2 regions of the Paenibacillus pasadenensis genome follow, and region 1 is predicted to be linked to the other one. Evidence: predicted binding sites of a transcription regulator. Region 1 holds the regulator's gene; the other holds the start of a gene.
The links. Region 1 encodes CtsR, which represses protease genes until heat stress. Its sites were predicted from a motif close to ATGGTCAATAAAGGTCAAACA; they were not measured.

Region 1 (7,634 bases):
CCGCCGTCTGGATGTCCTGCGGGCCGCTCGTCGTATTGCCGATCCACTTGAGCTTGACCGGGGCCAGATAGCCGAGATCCTCGGCCAGCTCCGGAAACGTCACCGATCCGACCGAGCCCTGGTACCTCAGCTCCAGCGTCTCCGGCTCTCCGTCCTTGCCGGCGGCGACAGCCTTCTTCTCCTCGTTGCCGCCGCATCCGGTCAGCAGCACCGCGGCCGACAGCACCGTGGCGAGCGCGGCAGCCGTGCGGCTCCTTCTGCGGTTCCTCTTTTCAACAGCCGCTCCCTGAACCGCCGCGTTCCATTGCATTTGCTTCTGCTCCATCCCCAAGCTCCTCTCTCCCGCAAGACCGGCCGGAAAACGGCAAAAGCCTCCGCGGGCGCGGCCGCATCCAAGCAGCCGTACTCGGGAGGCCTCCTCAGCATAGGGTCGGCTCCGCTTCCGATAAGCAAAAAAGACGCATAGCGGCAGGCTTCTCGCGCTGCAGGCTTGCGTCTCCGGTTGCTCCGGTCGATTGTTTATAATTCCTATATAATTACTATGAAAAGAATCATAGCACCGCTTTTCCGTTTCGTCAATACGAATATTTCGCTCTGCGTTGGGCCATGCTGATAGCAAATGGCCGCCCGACCGTGCCCGCACGGCAGCGGCAACAGGAGGAATGCGCTCATGTCCGATCTGCTTCAGCTCGCCCTTATCGCTCTGACGCTTCTTTTTATCGGCCTGGTGCTTCATTGCATTCGCAAAGGCGTCCTGCGCGACCGCTACGCCCTGCTTTGGCTCAGCATCAGCGGAGGCTTCCTCGGCATGCTGGCGCTGCCGTTCCTCGTCTAGCGGACCGCCGATCCCCTCTGCCCTAGGATCGCCAAAAAGGCCGCTCTCATTCCTCGGAAACGGGAATGAGAGCGGCCTTTTCGATTCGTCTTGACCTTGTTCCGCCCGAAGCGCCTTTCGGCGATCCGGGCGCCAGGCCCCGCCAGCCTTCGCCGCCGCTTATTTCGCGGCCGGCTCCTCCTCCGGAAGCTTATGCTCCGGATGAGGCTTGACGGTCAGTCCGCCGTCTTCCTCGTCGATGACGAGCATGTAGCCTTTTTTGATCGTGCCCATCAGCAGCTCCTCGGACAGGCGGTCCTCGATGTGCTTCTGGATCGCGCGGCGCAGCGGGCGTGCGCCATACGCCGGATCGAAGCCTTCCTTGGCGAGGAACTCCTTCGCCTTGTCGGTCAGCTCGAAGTCCACCTCCTGCTCGCGCAGCCGCTTGCGCAGCTCGTCGGACATGAGCGTCACGATCTGGGCGATATGCTCCTGATCGAGCGAGTGGAACACGATCGTCTCGTCGATCCGGTTCAGGAACTCCGGACGGAAGCTTTTTTTCAGCTCGCCCATCACTTTGTCCTTCATCTGGTTGAACTCGCGGCCCGCGTCATGGCTCGCCGTGAAGCCGAGCGTCGAGTTGCGCTTGATCTGATCGGCGCCGACGTTGGACGTCATGATGATAAGCGTGTTGCGGAAGTCGACGACGCGGCCTTTGGAGTCGGTCAGACGCCCGTCCTCGAGCACCTGCAGCAGAATGTTGAACACTTCCGGATGCGCCTTCTCGATCTCGTCGAGCAGGACGACGGAGTACGGCTTGCGGCGCACCTTCTCGGTCAGCTGGCCGCCCTCTTCATAACCGACGTATCCCGGAGGCGCTCCGACCAGACGCGACGTCGAATGCTTCTCCATGTACTCCGACATGTCGATGCGAATGACCGCGTTCTCGTCGCCGAACATCGCCTCGGCCAGCGCGCGGGCGAGCTCCGTCTTGCCGACGCCCGTCGGGCCGAGGAAGATGAAGCTGCCCATCGGGCGCTTCGGATCCTTGAGTCCGGCGCGCGAGCGGCGCACGGCGCGGGAGACGGCCTTGACCGCATCGGATTGCCCGATGACGCGGTCGTGCAGGATCTCCTCCATCTTGAGCAAGCGCTGCGTCTCCTCCTCCGCCAGCTTGACGACGGGGATGCCGGTCCAGCCGGCGACGACCTGAGCGATGTCGTCCGGCGTTACTTCGGAATCGGTGCGCCCCTGCTTTTCCTTCCAGCTGTTCTTCGTCGTATCGAGCTCCTCGCGGATCTTCTGCTCGGTATCGCGAAGCGCGGCCGCTTTTTCGAACTCCTGGCTCTGCACGGCGGCGTCCTTCTCCTTGCGCACTTCGTCCAGCCGGCCTTCGAGCTGCTTGAGATCCGGCGGAATCGTGTACGTATGGAGCCTTACCTTGGAGCTCGCCTCGTCGATCAGGTCGATCGCCTTGTCCGGCAGGAAGCGGTCCGTGATGTAGCGGTCCGACAGCTTGACGGCCGCCTCGATCGCCTCGTCGGTAATTTTCACGCGATGATGCGCCTCGTAGCGGTCGCGCAGGCCATGCAGGATCTGGATCGCCTCGTCCGGCGTCGGCTGGTCGACCGTGATCGGCTGGAAGCGGCGCTCGAGCGCGGCGTCCTTCTCGATGTACTTGCGGTATTCGTCCAGCGTCGTGGCGCCGATGCACTGCAGCTCGCCGCGCGCCAGCGCCGGCTTGAGGATGTTGGAGGCGTCGATCGCGCCCTCCGCTCCGCCTGCGCCGATCAGCGTGTGCAGCTCGTCGATGAACAGCACGATGTTGCCGGCCTGGCGGATCTCATCCATGATTTTCTTCAACCGGTCCTCGAACTCGCCGCGGTACTTCGTGCCCGCTACGACCGAGCCCATATCGAGCGTCATGACGCGCTTGTCGCGCAGCGTTTCGGGAATCTCGTTGGCGACGATCTTCTGGGCGAGGCCCTCGGCGATCGCCGTCTTGCCGACGCCGGGCTCGCCGATCAGCACGGGATTGTTCTTCGTGCGGCGGCTGAGCACCTGGATGACGCGCTCGATCTCCTTGCTGCGGCCGATGACCGGATCGAGGTTGTTCTCGCGGGCGGATGCCGTCAGGTCGCGCGCCAGGCCGTCCAGCGTCGGCGTGCTCACGTTCGCCGGAGCGCCGTGATTGCTGGAGACGGCCTCGCTGCTGCCGAGCAGCTGCAGCACCTGCTGGCGCGCCTTGTTGAGGCTGATGCCGAGGTTGTTCAGCACGCGGGCGGCGACGCCCTCGCCCTCGCGGATCAGGCCGAGCAGGATATGCTCCGTGCCGACGTACGTATGGCCGAGCTTGCGGGCTTCGTCCATCGACAGCTCGATGACCTTTTTGGCGCGCGGCGTATAAGCGATGTTGCTCGGCTGCTCCTGCCCGCGTCCGATGAGCGACTCCACCTCGTCCTGGATCTTCTCGAGACCGAGGCCGAGCGCGATCAGCGCCTTGGCGGCGATGCCCTCGCCCTCGCGGATCAGGCCGAGCAGGATGTGCTCCGTGCCGATATTGTTATGTCCAAGCCGCACCGCCTCTTCCTGGGCCAGTGCCAGCACCTTCTGCGCGCGTTCCGTGAATCGTCCAAACATCATTCGTAAGCACCTCCGTCTTGGGATCGGGATGCCAGCTGCCCGCGGATAAGCTCCGCGCGCCGCATGTCCCGCTGCTCCGTATTCATTTTCTCCTCGAATGCCTGCTGCAGGAAGCCCGGCTGCGTCATGACCATCAACTCATTCATAACCTGCGGGGATACGTGGCCAATCAGTCCCAGGTCGATGCCGAGCCGCACGTCGGACAGCCGCTGCGCGGACTCCTTGGAATCCATGATCGCGGCATGCGACAGGATGCCGTAGGAGCGCTTCACGCGGTCCTCCAGGCGGAGCCTGGATTCCTGCAGCAGCCGCTGCCTCGCCGCCTTTTCATGCTCGATGATCTGACGCACGACGCCGTGCAGGTTGTCGATGATCTCGTCCTCGGACTGGCCGAGCGTGATCTGGTTCGAGATCTGGAACAAGTTGCCCAGCGCCTCGCTGCCTTCGCCGTACAGCCCCCTTACCGCCAAGCCGACCTGCGTGATCGCCGACAGAATGCGGTTGATCTGCTGGGTCATGACGAGCGCCGGCAGATGCATCATGACCGACGCCCGGATGCCCGTGCCGACGTTCGTCGGACAACTCGTCAAGAAGCCGCGCTTCTCGTCGAAAGCATATTCCGTTGCCTCTTCATAGATGTCGTCGATCCGGCTGGCAAGCCGCCACGCCTCCTGCACCTGGAAGCCCGGATATAGACATTGAATGCGAAGATGGTCTTCTTCGTTAATCATGATGCTGATCGCCTCGTTGTCGCTGACGACGACGGCTCCCGCTCTCGACTCGCCGGCGAGCGCCGGGCTGATCAGATGCTTCTCCACCAGCACGCGGCGCTCCAGCTCGCTCAGCTCGGCCAGATCGACCGTCTCGAACGTGCCGACGGCATCGAGCTTTCCTTCCTTGGCGACGGCGATCAGCTTGTTCTTGACCTCCGCCGCATGCTGGCCCGTAGCCAGGATCGGGAATGGAAAGCCCTTCAGGTTGCGAGCCACCCGCACCCTGCTGCTGAAAACGATATCGGAGTCCGGGCCTTCGCCCTTCATCCATTCACTCAGCGCGTTTTGCGCAAAGCGGCCTGCTGCCACATCCCATCCTCCTCTCGACTTCGCGAATTCGAGATCGAATCCGCCTCTGCTCCATGCGCTCAGCCGGGCTCGGCGCTCTGCAGCTGCTTCTCCAGCAGTCGAATCTCGTCCCGGAGCTTGGAATCCGCCTCTGCTCCATGCGCTCAGCCGGGCTCGGCGCTCTGCAGCTGCTTCTCCAGCAGTCGAATCTCGTCCCGGAGCTTGGCCGCCGTCTCGAATTCTTCATTCTGGATCGAGCTCTGCATCTCCTGCCGCAGCCGGTCGATTTCGCGCCGGGTCTTGATCCGTCCGCCCGAGCGCTGCGGAATCTTGCCCACATGCGCCGTGCTGCCGTGCACCCGCTTGAACAGCGGATCGAGCCGATCTCCGAAATGCTTGTAGCACGAGCTGCAGCCGAAGCGTCCGAGCTTCTTGAACTGCGGATAGGTCAAGCCGCACTCCTCGCAGCGGGGCGGCGGAGCGGGCGTCTGCCCCTGCAGGCTGCCTTTGCCGGCGGGATCGAAGTCCATCAGCCCCGACAGCAGGCTATGGATCGAAAAGCCGTTCGGCGATCCGGGCAGCCCTTCTCCCCGCTCGCGGGCGCAGGATTCGCAAATATGGAACTCGTTCTTGTCGCCGTTGATGATTTTCGTAAAATGAAGCGTAGCCGGCCTTTTGCCGCATTCCTGACAAAGCATGCCGTCATCCCCTCCTTGCGCTCCCTATTCCTTACCCAAAAGCGAGATCAGCATCGCCTTCAGCAGCCGGGCCCGCAGCTCGTCGCGCTGCGGCAGCTTGACGGCGATCGTCTCTCTGCAGACGGCCGCCCGCAGCAGATTGCCCTCGCGCCTCGAAATGATCGTCGCTTCCTCCAGCTGGTAGATCAGGCCGTCTGCCGCATTTTGGTCGACCTGCGAGCCGATCGTATGATGGATATGGCCATGAATCGCCTTCATCGCCGGCAGCTCGATGCGCTGGATGCGGATATAGCCTCCGCCTCCTCGCTTGCTCTCGACAAGATAGCCCTTTTCGAGCGTGAAGCGCGTGCTGATGACGTAGTTGATCTGGGACGGCACGCAGGAAAACCGGTCCGCAAGCTCGTTGCGCTGGATCTCGACCGCGCCGTCGGGACTTTCCTGCAGCAGCAGCTTCAAGTGCTGCTCCAGGGCATCGGAAATATTTCGCATATCACCAACCTCCCTATGCTGGCACCTGTACGATGAAAAATGGCGGTAAGCCAAAAAGCCAATGCCCGAATTGCATCCCTGTAGCATTCCCCTGAAAGCGTGACGAAACATCCGCTGGTACGAGAAAGCTCCGCTAGCTCGCCGGAATCTGATCCGGAAAGGCGGGGCGCCGCAACTGACTTTGACTTTCTTTGACTTATGACTTAATTATACGCTTTTTCTCTGAAACGTCAAGCGCTCCAGGCAAGGAAGCCGCACGGCGGAAAACCGGCTTGTCCCATGCCTTTTACCAGCTTGGGACAAGTCGTTCCTCTTTATACCTAGAAAAAGTCCATCAAATTCGGCATGCGCGGCTCCATGCGCTCGGCCAAAGCCTTCAGCTCCGCCGCCGGCCCCGTCAGGCCGCCCGCCGCCAAGAGCTCCCGCGGACCGGCGTAGCCGGTGAACAGCGCCGTCCAGCTGCCGATGCCGCCGCGCAGCGCAACTGCCGCAGCGCTCTCGGCAAATGGCGCCCCGTTGTCCGCCGGCTGTCCGGAGAGCTTGCGCAGCGAGCCTTTTCCCCGCTCGTCGACCGCCAGCTCCCAGCTGCCGTCGTTCCATGGCGCATGCTCATCCTCCACGATCATCGTCCACGATCTTGCCGGTCCCGGCAGGAACGGATACGCTTCGATGAACGCCTCCGCATCGACGATCCGCGCCATGAAGTAGGGTTGCACGGCTTGCTCGATGCGCGGATCCGGCAGCAGGAACGGCAGCGGGTCACCTTTGTAGCTTTCGAACTGGACTTGGTCGATCATCGAGTCATGCTGGCCGAAAAAGGTCCAAAGCCCCTCTCTCGCTTCCTCGCTCAAGTAGACAAGCTCATGTACGGTCAGCTTGCGCTCCTTGACCTGGTACAGCGCATAGCCTTCGGCCGCCCCGCCTTCGGAGCGGTAAATCGCCGCATGTCCCGACTTGCGCCGCAGCACCGAGTCGTCCCACCAGTCGGACTCCCGGGAGAGCGCGATTTGAAAGCCGGAGGCATACTCCTCGTAAAGCTCCTGCAAAGACTGCCGGATGTCCGGCTGAGCCGGATCGACCCGCTCGATAAAGCCCGGCGTGAGCTTGCGCGGAGGCAGCTTGTCCCTCGGGATCGTAAACCGGATCCGGTCGGCGCACAGCTCCCAGCCGAAGCGCCGATAGAACCCGATGCTGAACGGAGCGAGCATGGACAGCGTCTGCCCCCGCTCCTTCATCTCTTCCAGCGAACGGCGCAGCAGCTGCGCGATATGGCCCTTCCGGCGCTCCTCCGGCCAGCTCGCGACGGCCGCCACTCCGCCCATGGCGAACTTGCGTCCCTGCACGTATGCCGTCAAGGGCAGGACAAGCACTTGCGAGCGGATCCGCCCTTCCTCGACCGCTACCCACAGCTGCTCAGGCTTTCTTGTCCGATGCGCCCTCTCCAGCTCCTCCGGCGACATGACGTATTGAAAGGCGTACTGGCTCAGCTTCAGATGCTCGTCCATTTCCTCCGGACGCAGCTTGCGAATTTCCATGCTCGCTCCTCCTTTTTTGGTCCATGTTCTTCCTTACGACGAGCCTCATCTGAATATGGCTCTTGCGTTTCGCTGCCTATATGTGTCCGGTCACGCCGGACACGGCATGTCGCCCGTTCCTTCGACTCGGAGCCCGCCGCGCAGCCCGCATCTGTTAATTGGACTCCGAAGCCTCGCAGCCGGCCTCCCGGAACAGCAGATCGAGCAGCGACAGCGCCTGCTCTAGCTTTTCCGGCGGCACGTCCTCGTATCGGTCTCCGATCGACAGCTCGCTGACGCAAGAGGTGGCCGTTTTTTCTTTGACATATCCGACCAAAGCTACTCCCGTCTCCCGAGCGGCCTGCTCGAACAGATCGGCAGCCTGCTGCGCCGGCAGCTCCGCATGGAGATGGAA
Region 2 (7,634 bases), 390 kb from region 1:
GGTGCAAAGCCTCGAGGATCTCGGCTTCTTTTGCGTCGACAACCTGCCGCCCGTCCTCATTCCCAAATTCGCGGAGCTGATCGACGGCTCGAGCGGCAAGATCGCCAAGGTCGCGCTCGTCATCGACCTGCGCGGCCGGGAATTCTTCACGGCGCTGGCGGATTCGCTGGAGCATATCCGCACTCATTTCACGATCCCGTACGAGATCCTGTTCCTCGACGCCACCGACAACGTGCTGGTGCGCCGCTACAAGGAGAGCCGCCGCCGCCATCCGCTCGCCCCGGAGGGGCTGCCGCTCGACGGCATCGCGATGGAGCGCCGCCTGCTGGAGGAGCTCAAGGACTCGGCGACCCAGATCATCGATACGAGCAATCTCAAGCCCGCCCAGCTCAAGGAAGCGATCATCTCGCGCTTCACGAACCTCAAGCAGTCCCGCTTCTCCGTCAATGTGACCTCGTTCGGCTTCAAGTACGGCATCCCGATCGACGCCGACCTGATCTATGACGTGCGCTTCCTGCCGAACCCGCATTATGTGGATCACCTTCGTCCACGCACCGGACGGGAGCCTGATGTATATGAATATGTTATGAAATGGCCCGATACCCAGACGTTTCTGACCAAGCTGCTGGATATGCTTCAATTCCTCATTCCTTTATACCGCAAGGAAGGCAAGAGCCAGGTCGTCATCGGCATCGGCTGCACGGGAGGCAAGCACCGCTCCGTGGCCATAGCGGAATATCTCGGGCGGATGCTCGGCAGCAGCGAGACGGAGTCGGTCCGGGTCAGCCATCGCGATGCTGACCGCGATCGCCCCTAAGGCGGGAGTGCAATGGCAAGAAAAAGGTCTGCGGACCCGAAAAACCCCAAGATCGTCGTCATCGGAGGCGGGACCGGCCTGTCGGTCATGCTGCGCGGCCTGAAGGAGAAGCCCCTCGACATTACGGCGATCGTCACGGTCGCCGACGACGGCGGCAGCTCCGGCGTGCTGCGCAGCGAGCTGCAGATGCCGCCTCCGGGCGACATCCGCAATGTGCTGATCGCGCTCGCGGACGTGGAGCCGCTGCTTTCCGAGATGCTCCAGTACCGCTTCTCCAATGGCACCGGCCTGGCCGGACATAGCCTGGGCAACCTGATGCTGGCGGCGATGACGGACATCTCCGGCGACTTCGTCACCGGCATCCGCGAGCTGAGCCGCGTGCTTGCCGTGCGCGGCACGGTGTTGCCGGCGTCCGACCAGTCGATCGTGCTCAAGGCGGAGCTCGCGGACGGCTCGATCGTCGAAGGCGAGTCGAGCATTCCGCTGGCGGGCCAGCCGATCAAGCGGGTATTCATCGAGCCGGCGGACGTGGAGCCGCTCGAGGAGGCGTGCCTGGCGATCCAGGAGGCCGACGCCATCCTGATCGGACCGGGCAGCCTGTACACGAGCATCATTCCGAACCTGCTCGTGCCCAAGCTCGCCGACTGCATCGTGCAGTCGAGCGCGATCAAAATTTTCATCTGCAACGTTATGACCCAGCCGGGGGAGACGGACGGCTACTCGGTGAGCGATCATCTGGAGGCGATCGAGCGCCACGTCGGCCACCAGTTGTTCGACTACATCATCGTCAACGACGGCGAGATTCCGCCGCAGGTGCAGGACCGCTATGCCGAGATGGGCGCCCAGGCGGTCCAGCTCGATCTGGACGAGGTGACGCGTCAAGGCTACAAAGTCATCGCCGACCGGCTCGTGCTGTTCCGCACCTACCTGCGGCATGACGCCGTGCGGCTGAGCCATCATATCTACCAGCTCGTCGACAGCTGGATGGACCGAAAGGGGTGAGAGAGGGATGTCCTTCGCCGCTCAAACCAAAAAAGAGCTGACGCTCGTCGAGAACCAGGATGCCTGCTGCGAGCAGGCGGAGCTTTCCGCGCTCATCCGCATGAACGGCTCGGTGCATCTGTCCAGCCGCAAGGTCATTCTGGACATCTCCACCGAGAATGCAGCCATCGCCCGCAGAATCTACAGCCTCATCAAGAAGCTGTTCGACGTGCATACGGAGCTGCTGGTGCGCAAGAAGATGCGGCTCAAGAAGAACAACGTCTACATCGTGCGCATCCCGGCGCGGGTGCAGGAGATCCTCAAGGAGCTGAACATCGTCTCCGAGGGCTTCATGTTCAACCAGGGCATCGACAAGGACATGATCCGCAAGCCATGCTGCAAGCGAGCCTACATGCGCGGCGCGTTCCTCGCCGGCGGCTCGGTCAACAATCCGGAGGGCTCGTCCTACCATCTGGAGATCGCCTGCATGTACGAGGAGCATTGCTCCGCGCTCGTCACGCTCGCCAACAAGTTCGGCCTCAACGCCCGCTGCATCGAGCGCAAGAAGGGCTTCGTCTTTTACATCAAGGAAGGCGAGAAGATCATCGAGCTGCTGAATATCATCGGCGCGCATCAGGCGCTGTTCAAGTTCGAGGATGTCCGCATCATGCGCGACATGCGCAACTCGGTGAACCGGATCGTCAACTGCGAGACGGCCAATCTCAACAAGACGATCGGCGCGGCCGTGCGCCAGATCGACAACATCCGGCTGCTGCAAAAGGAGCTCGGCCTCGAGAACCTGCCCGAGAAGCTGCGGGAGGTGGCGGAGATCCGGCTGCAGCATCCTGACATGAACCTCAAGGAAGTCGGCGAGATGCTCAAGGGCTCCGTCAGCAAGTCCGGGGTCAACCACCGATTGCGCAAGATCGACGAGCTCGCCGAAAAAATCCGGGGAAGCTGAACTTTCATGTTGCGCCGGCCGATGGTATAATGAAAGCAATTGTCACGCAAGGTAAGGTCCGTTCCACCCGGCGGCCCTTTGCAAGAGCATGCCTCACGTTCGCCTTCCGGCGGCCATGCAGCAATGAATTAGGATTAGGGGGTATAGAGTTCATGACAAGACAACCCGTAGTCGTGAGACTGAAGACGGGTCTTCACGCAAGACCGGCCGCGCTCTTCGTCCAGGAAGCGAATAAATTCTCCTCCGAGATCTTTGTCGAGAAGGACGAGAAAAAAGTGAACGCCAAGTCCATCATGGGCATCATGAGCCTTGCCATCAGCTCCGGCACCGAAGTTCACATCAGTGCCGAAGGTTCGGACGCCGAGCAGGCTGTAAACGCTTTAGTATCGCTCGTCAGCAAGGAAGAGCTGGAGAACCAGTAGGTCTCGGCCTGCCGGTCCCCAAGCTTGATTCGCTGCGGCTCCCGAGGCTCCCGATCCGGGGGCTTTTTTTGCGTTTTGGCCATTGGCTGAAGCCCCCGTTGGGAATCCTGACCTGTATGTGCAACATTTTCAGGCGGGCGAGCGTTTCAAAGGACAAACCGAAACGGAGGCGAACAGATATGGGAAGCAAACAAGGATTCGGCAAGCTGGCAAGTCAAGGCAAGGTGCTGCTGCTGGCGGCCTCGCTGACGGCAGGATCGCTGCTGGCTCTGAACGGAGCCGGCGTGCTGGACTCGGGATCAAAGCCCGTCTATGCGGCGGAGCAAGGAGCGGCGATGGAGAACACGATCGCAGTGCAAGGCGTAGGCAAGCTGTCGGTGGCGCCGGACATCGCGTATGTCACAGCGGGCGTGAACGTGACGGCCAAGACGGCGAAGGAGGCTCAGGCCGGAGCGGCCAAGCGGTACGACGCGGTCGTCAAAATGCTTAAAGGAACCTACAGTCTGGCGGACAAGGATCTGAAGACGACGTCCTACTACGTGCAGCCGCAGTACCGCTACACCGAAAAGGAAGGCCAGGTGCTGACCGGCTATACGGCGACGCATGAGCTGAGCATCTCCTGGCGCAGCATCGACAAGACCGGGGAGCTGCTCGACAGCCTCGGAAGCGCGGGCGCGAACCAGATCAGCGGCGTCTCCTTCGGCACGGAAAAGACGGACGCGTATACGAACGACGCGCTCAAAAAAGCGCTCGACAACGCGCGCGTCAAGGCGGAGGCGCTTGCCGCCGCTGCGGGCCGCTCGCTCGGTCCGGTCGTGAACATCACCGAGAACGGCGCGCAGGCCGTGCCGGTGTACCGCGAGATGGCGCAGATGAAGGCCATGGCTGCCAGCGACAGCGCTTCGACCTCCGTCGAGCCGGGCCAGGTCGACGTGCAAGGCCAGCTGACCGTCGTGTACCAGCTGAAGTAGCATAGCTCTCGGCCAGCCCCGGTCTGCCGCGGCAGCCGCGGCGCCGCGCAGGATGGCCTGCGCGCGTGCCCGCGACGGCCGCGAGAGCGTCGAAACGCAAAGCGCCGCCCCTTCCGATTCGGAAGGGGCGGCGCTTTTTGCCTGTCGCAGCCTGGCTTACAGCTTCTCGATGACCTTGTCGACGAGGCCGTACTCGCGGGCGGCGTCCGCGCTCATGAAGTAGTCGCGGTCGGTGTCCTTCTCAATGCGCTCCAGCGGCTGACCGGAACGCTCGGCGAGAATATGGTTGAGCTTGTCGCGCATCTGGAGGATGCGGCGCGCGCGGATCTCGATGTCGCTGGCCTGGCCTTCGGCTCCGCCGAGCGGCTGATGGATCATGACCTCGCTGTTCGGCAGCGCGTAGCGCTTGCCCTTGGCGCCCGCGGCCAGCAGGAACGCGCCCATCGAGGCGGCCATGCCGACGCAGATCGTCGAGACGTCAGGCTTGATGAACTGCATCGTGTCGTAAATCGCCATGCCGGACGTGATGGAGCCGCCGGGGCTGTTGATGTAGATGGAGATGTCCTTCTCCGGATCGTCGGCGGCGAGGAACAGCAGCTGGGCGATGACGGAGTTGGCGACCATGTCGTTGATGCCGGTACCGAGGAAGATGATGCGGTCCTTGAGCAGCCTCGAGTAGATGTCGTAGGCGCGCTCGCCGCGGTTGCTCTGCTCGATGACCATAGGCACGTAGTTCATGTTCATGTGCAAGTCCCTCCTTATATCCTCATTAAGGTTGTCACTGCAGGTGCTTTTTTCATTCTACGAGAATCGATTGTTAAAGTCAAATTTGGTCAAAGAGGTCGGAGACGGCTTCGCCAAGCCGGTTCAATAGCCCATTTTAACCGGCTCGGGCGCCTCTTAAACGAGGCTTGCAAAAACAAAAAAGGATCGCGCCCTGGAGGGGCGCGATCCCATGTATCGGAAAAGCATGATGTAAATGATTGGCGCGCCCGCTAGGAATCGAACCTAGATCTCAGGCTCCGGAGGCCTACGTCATATCCATTGGACCACGGGCGCATGTATGCTTGAAAAGCGTAACGTCTAAGATTGTATAACAGCCTGCCAGAAAAAGCAACACTAACCTGTCCGGCTTCCGGAGGGCTCCGTTTCCCTGCAACTGCTGGAAAACATTTAGGCCGAAAGGCGTGTCGGCAACCGTTTTCATCGGGTAAAGGTCCCTTGCGGGTCCTCGGCAGAAGGAGTACAATGAGGTTGTGGGACGTTTATTGAATAGCTGGGACATTAATTGTCCCGTACGGATAGCTAACGAGTGGAGTTGGAGCGCTCATGCGCAGCCTTATTGATTTGCAGCGTCAGCTGGTGCCCGATCTGCTGGAGACGGTCCGTCTCCGCTATGGGATTCTCCATCAGGTGCTCGTGGCGGACATGATCGGCCGCCGCTCGCTCGCTTCGGCGCTCGGCATGACCGAGCGGGTGCTTCGGGCCGAGACCGACTTCCTCAAGGAGCAGGGCTTCCTGGAGATCAACGCCTCCGGCATGCGCGTCAGCCAGAGCGGCCGGCGCCTGCTCGAGGAGATGGAGCCGGTGCTGAGCGGACTGCTCGGCCTGTCCAACCTGGAGGAGCAGCTGCGGACGCGCTTCGGCCTGAGCAAGGTCGTCATCGTGCCGGGCGACTCCGACCACTCCGCTAGCACGAAGCGGGAGCTCGGACGCGCCGGGGCGTCCGCCCTGCTGGGACAGCTGCGGGAGGGCGACGTCGTCGCCGTCACCGGCGGCTCCACGCTCGCACAGGTGGCGAGCCATCTGAACGCCCCCGTCCCGCATCCGAGCAATCTGTTCGTACCGGCCAGGGGCGGGCTCGGAGAGAGCCTGGAGTACCAGGCGAGCACGATCGTCTCGGCGATGGCCAAGCGCACCGGCGCCCAGTACCGGATGCTGCATGTGCCGGACCATCTGAGCGAGGAGGCCTATACGAGCCTCATGCACGAGCCCGGCGTCAAAGAGGTCGTCGGCGTCATCCGCGGAGCCCGCATCGTCATCCACGGCATCGGCGATGCGATGACGATGGCGCGGCGACGGCGAGTGGAATCGGATGTCGTCGAGGAGCTCCGCCAGGAGGGGGCGCTCGCCGAGGCGTGGGGCTACTACTTCGACCGGGCCGGGTCCGTCGTGCACAAGATGCCGACCGCCGGCATCCGGCTCGAGGATATCATGACGACCGAGGTCGTCATCGCCGTCGCCGGCGGCAGGTCCAAGGCCGAAGCGATCGCGGCGGTGCTGCGCTTCGGCCACGAGGATGTGCTCGTGACCGACGAGGCGGCCGCGCTGGAGATCGCCGCGATGGCGGACTAGACCGGCGATCCGCGTCGCAACCGCGACCGTGAATGAAGGCGAAGCGGGCTCTGCGCCTGACAGGGGCAGGGCCGAGCGCTTCGCGTTGAAGGATCATGCAGGACCATCACCTAATTTCAGGAGGTTTTCAACCATGGTAAAAGTTGGTATTAACGGATTCGGACGTATCGGACGCAACGTATTCCGCGCCGCTCTGAACAGCAGCGAAGTTCAAATCGTCGCCGTCAACGACCTGACCGACACGAAAACGCTGGCTCACCTGCTCAAATACGACACGACGCACGGCGTGCTGGACGCGACCGTCGAAGCCAAAGAAGGCGCGCTGATCGTCAACGGCCGCGAAATCAAAGTGTTCGCCGAGCGCAATCCGGAAAACCTGCCTTGGTCCTCCGTCGGCGCTGAGATCGTCGTCGAGTCGACGGGCATCTTCACGGCGAAGGAAAAAGCCGAGCTTCACCTGAAAGGCGGCGCGAAAAAAGTCATCATCTCCGCTCCGGCTACGAACGAAGACATCACGATCGTCATGGGCGTCAACGAAGAGAAATACGACGCGGCTTCTCACACGGTCATCTCCAACGCTTCCTGCACGACGAACTGCCTGGCGCCTTTCGCCAAAGTCCTGAACGACAAGTTCGGCATCGTCAAAGGCATGATGACGACGGTCCACTCCTACACGAACGACCAGTCCGTGCTGGACGTGCCGCACAAGGACCTGCGCCGCGCCCGCGCTGCCGCAGAGAACATCATTCCTTCCTCGACGGGCGCTGCCAAAGCCGTCTCCCTCGTTCTGCCTGAGCTGAAAGGCAAGCTGAACGGCATGGCGATGCGCGTGCCGACGAAAAACGTGTCCGTAACGGATCTCGTCGCCGAAGTGAAAAGCAACGTCACGGTCGAAGAAGTCAACGCGGCCCTCAAAGAAGCGGCTGAAGGCCCGCTGAAAGGCATCCTGTACTTCTCCGACGAGCCGCTCGTATCGAGCGACTACAACGGCAACCCGGCTTCCTCCACGATCGACGGCCTGTCCACGATGGTCGTTGAAGGCAACATGGTCAAAGTCGTGTCCTGGTACGACAACGAGTGGGGCTACTCCAACCGTGTTATCGACCTGGCGGCTTACATCGCCTCCA

Region 2: clpP (ATP-dependent Clp endopeptidase proteolytic subunit ClpP) is a predicted target of CtsR. The motif match lies at 4,972-4,992, and genes of this name have one in related genera.

What each region holds. Positions count from the first base shown of each region.
Region 1 covers NZ_NFEZ01000004.1:652,055-659,688, reverse strand. Annotated here, with positions in the region: gene B8V81_RS12445 (ABC transporter substrate-binding protein) at 1-325, opposite strand, end outside; gene B8V81_RS25270 (hypothetical protein) at 671-835, shown strand; gene clpC (ATP-dependent protease ATP-binding subunit ClpC) at 995-3,457, opposite strand; gene mcsB (protein-arginine kinase McsB) at 3,454-4,539, opposite strand; gene mcsA (protein-arginine kinase activator protein McsA) at 4,683-5,216, opposite strand; gene B8V81_RS12425 (CtsR family transcriptional regulator) at 5,241-5,705, opposite strand; gene B8V81_RS12420 (GNAT family N-acetyltransferase) at 6,026-7,240, opposite strand; gene B8V81_RS12415 (threonine aldolase family protein) at 7,395-7,634, opposite strand, start outside.
Region 2 covers NZ_NFEZ01000004.1:257,234-264,867, forward strand. Annotated here, with positions in the region: gene rapZ (RNase adapter RapZ) at 1-817, shown strand, start outside; gene B8V81_RS10875 (gluconeogenesis factor YvcK family protein) at 830-1,819, shown strand; gene whiA (DNA-binding protein WhiA) at 1,827-2,759, shown strand; gene B8V81_RS10885 (HPr family phosphocarrier protein) at 2,912-3,181, shown strand; gene B8V81_RS10890 (SIMPL domain-containing protein) at 3,361-4,152, shown strand; gene clpP (ATP-dependent Clp endopeptidase proteolytic subunit ClpP) at 4,309-4,890, opposite strand; tRNA gene B8V81_RS10900 (tRNA-Arg) at 5,137-5,211, opposite strand; gene B8V81_RS10905 (sugar-binding transcriptional regulator) at 5,482-6,507, shown strand; gene gap (type I glyceraldehyde-3-phosphate dehydrogenase) at 6,641-7,634, shown strand, end outside.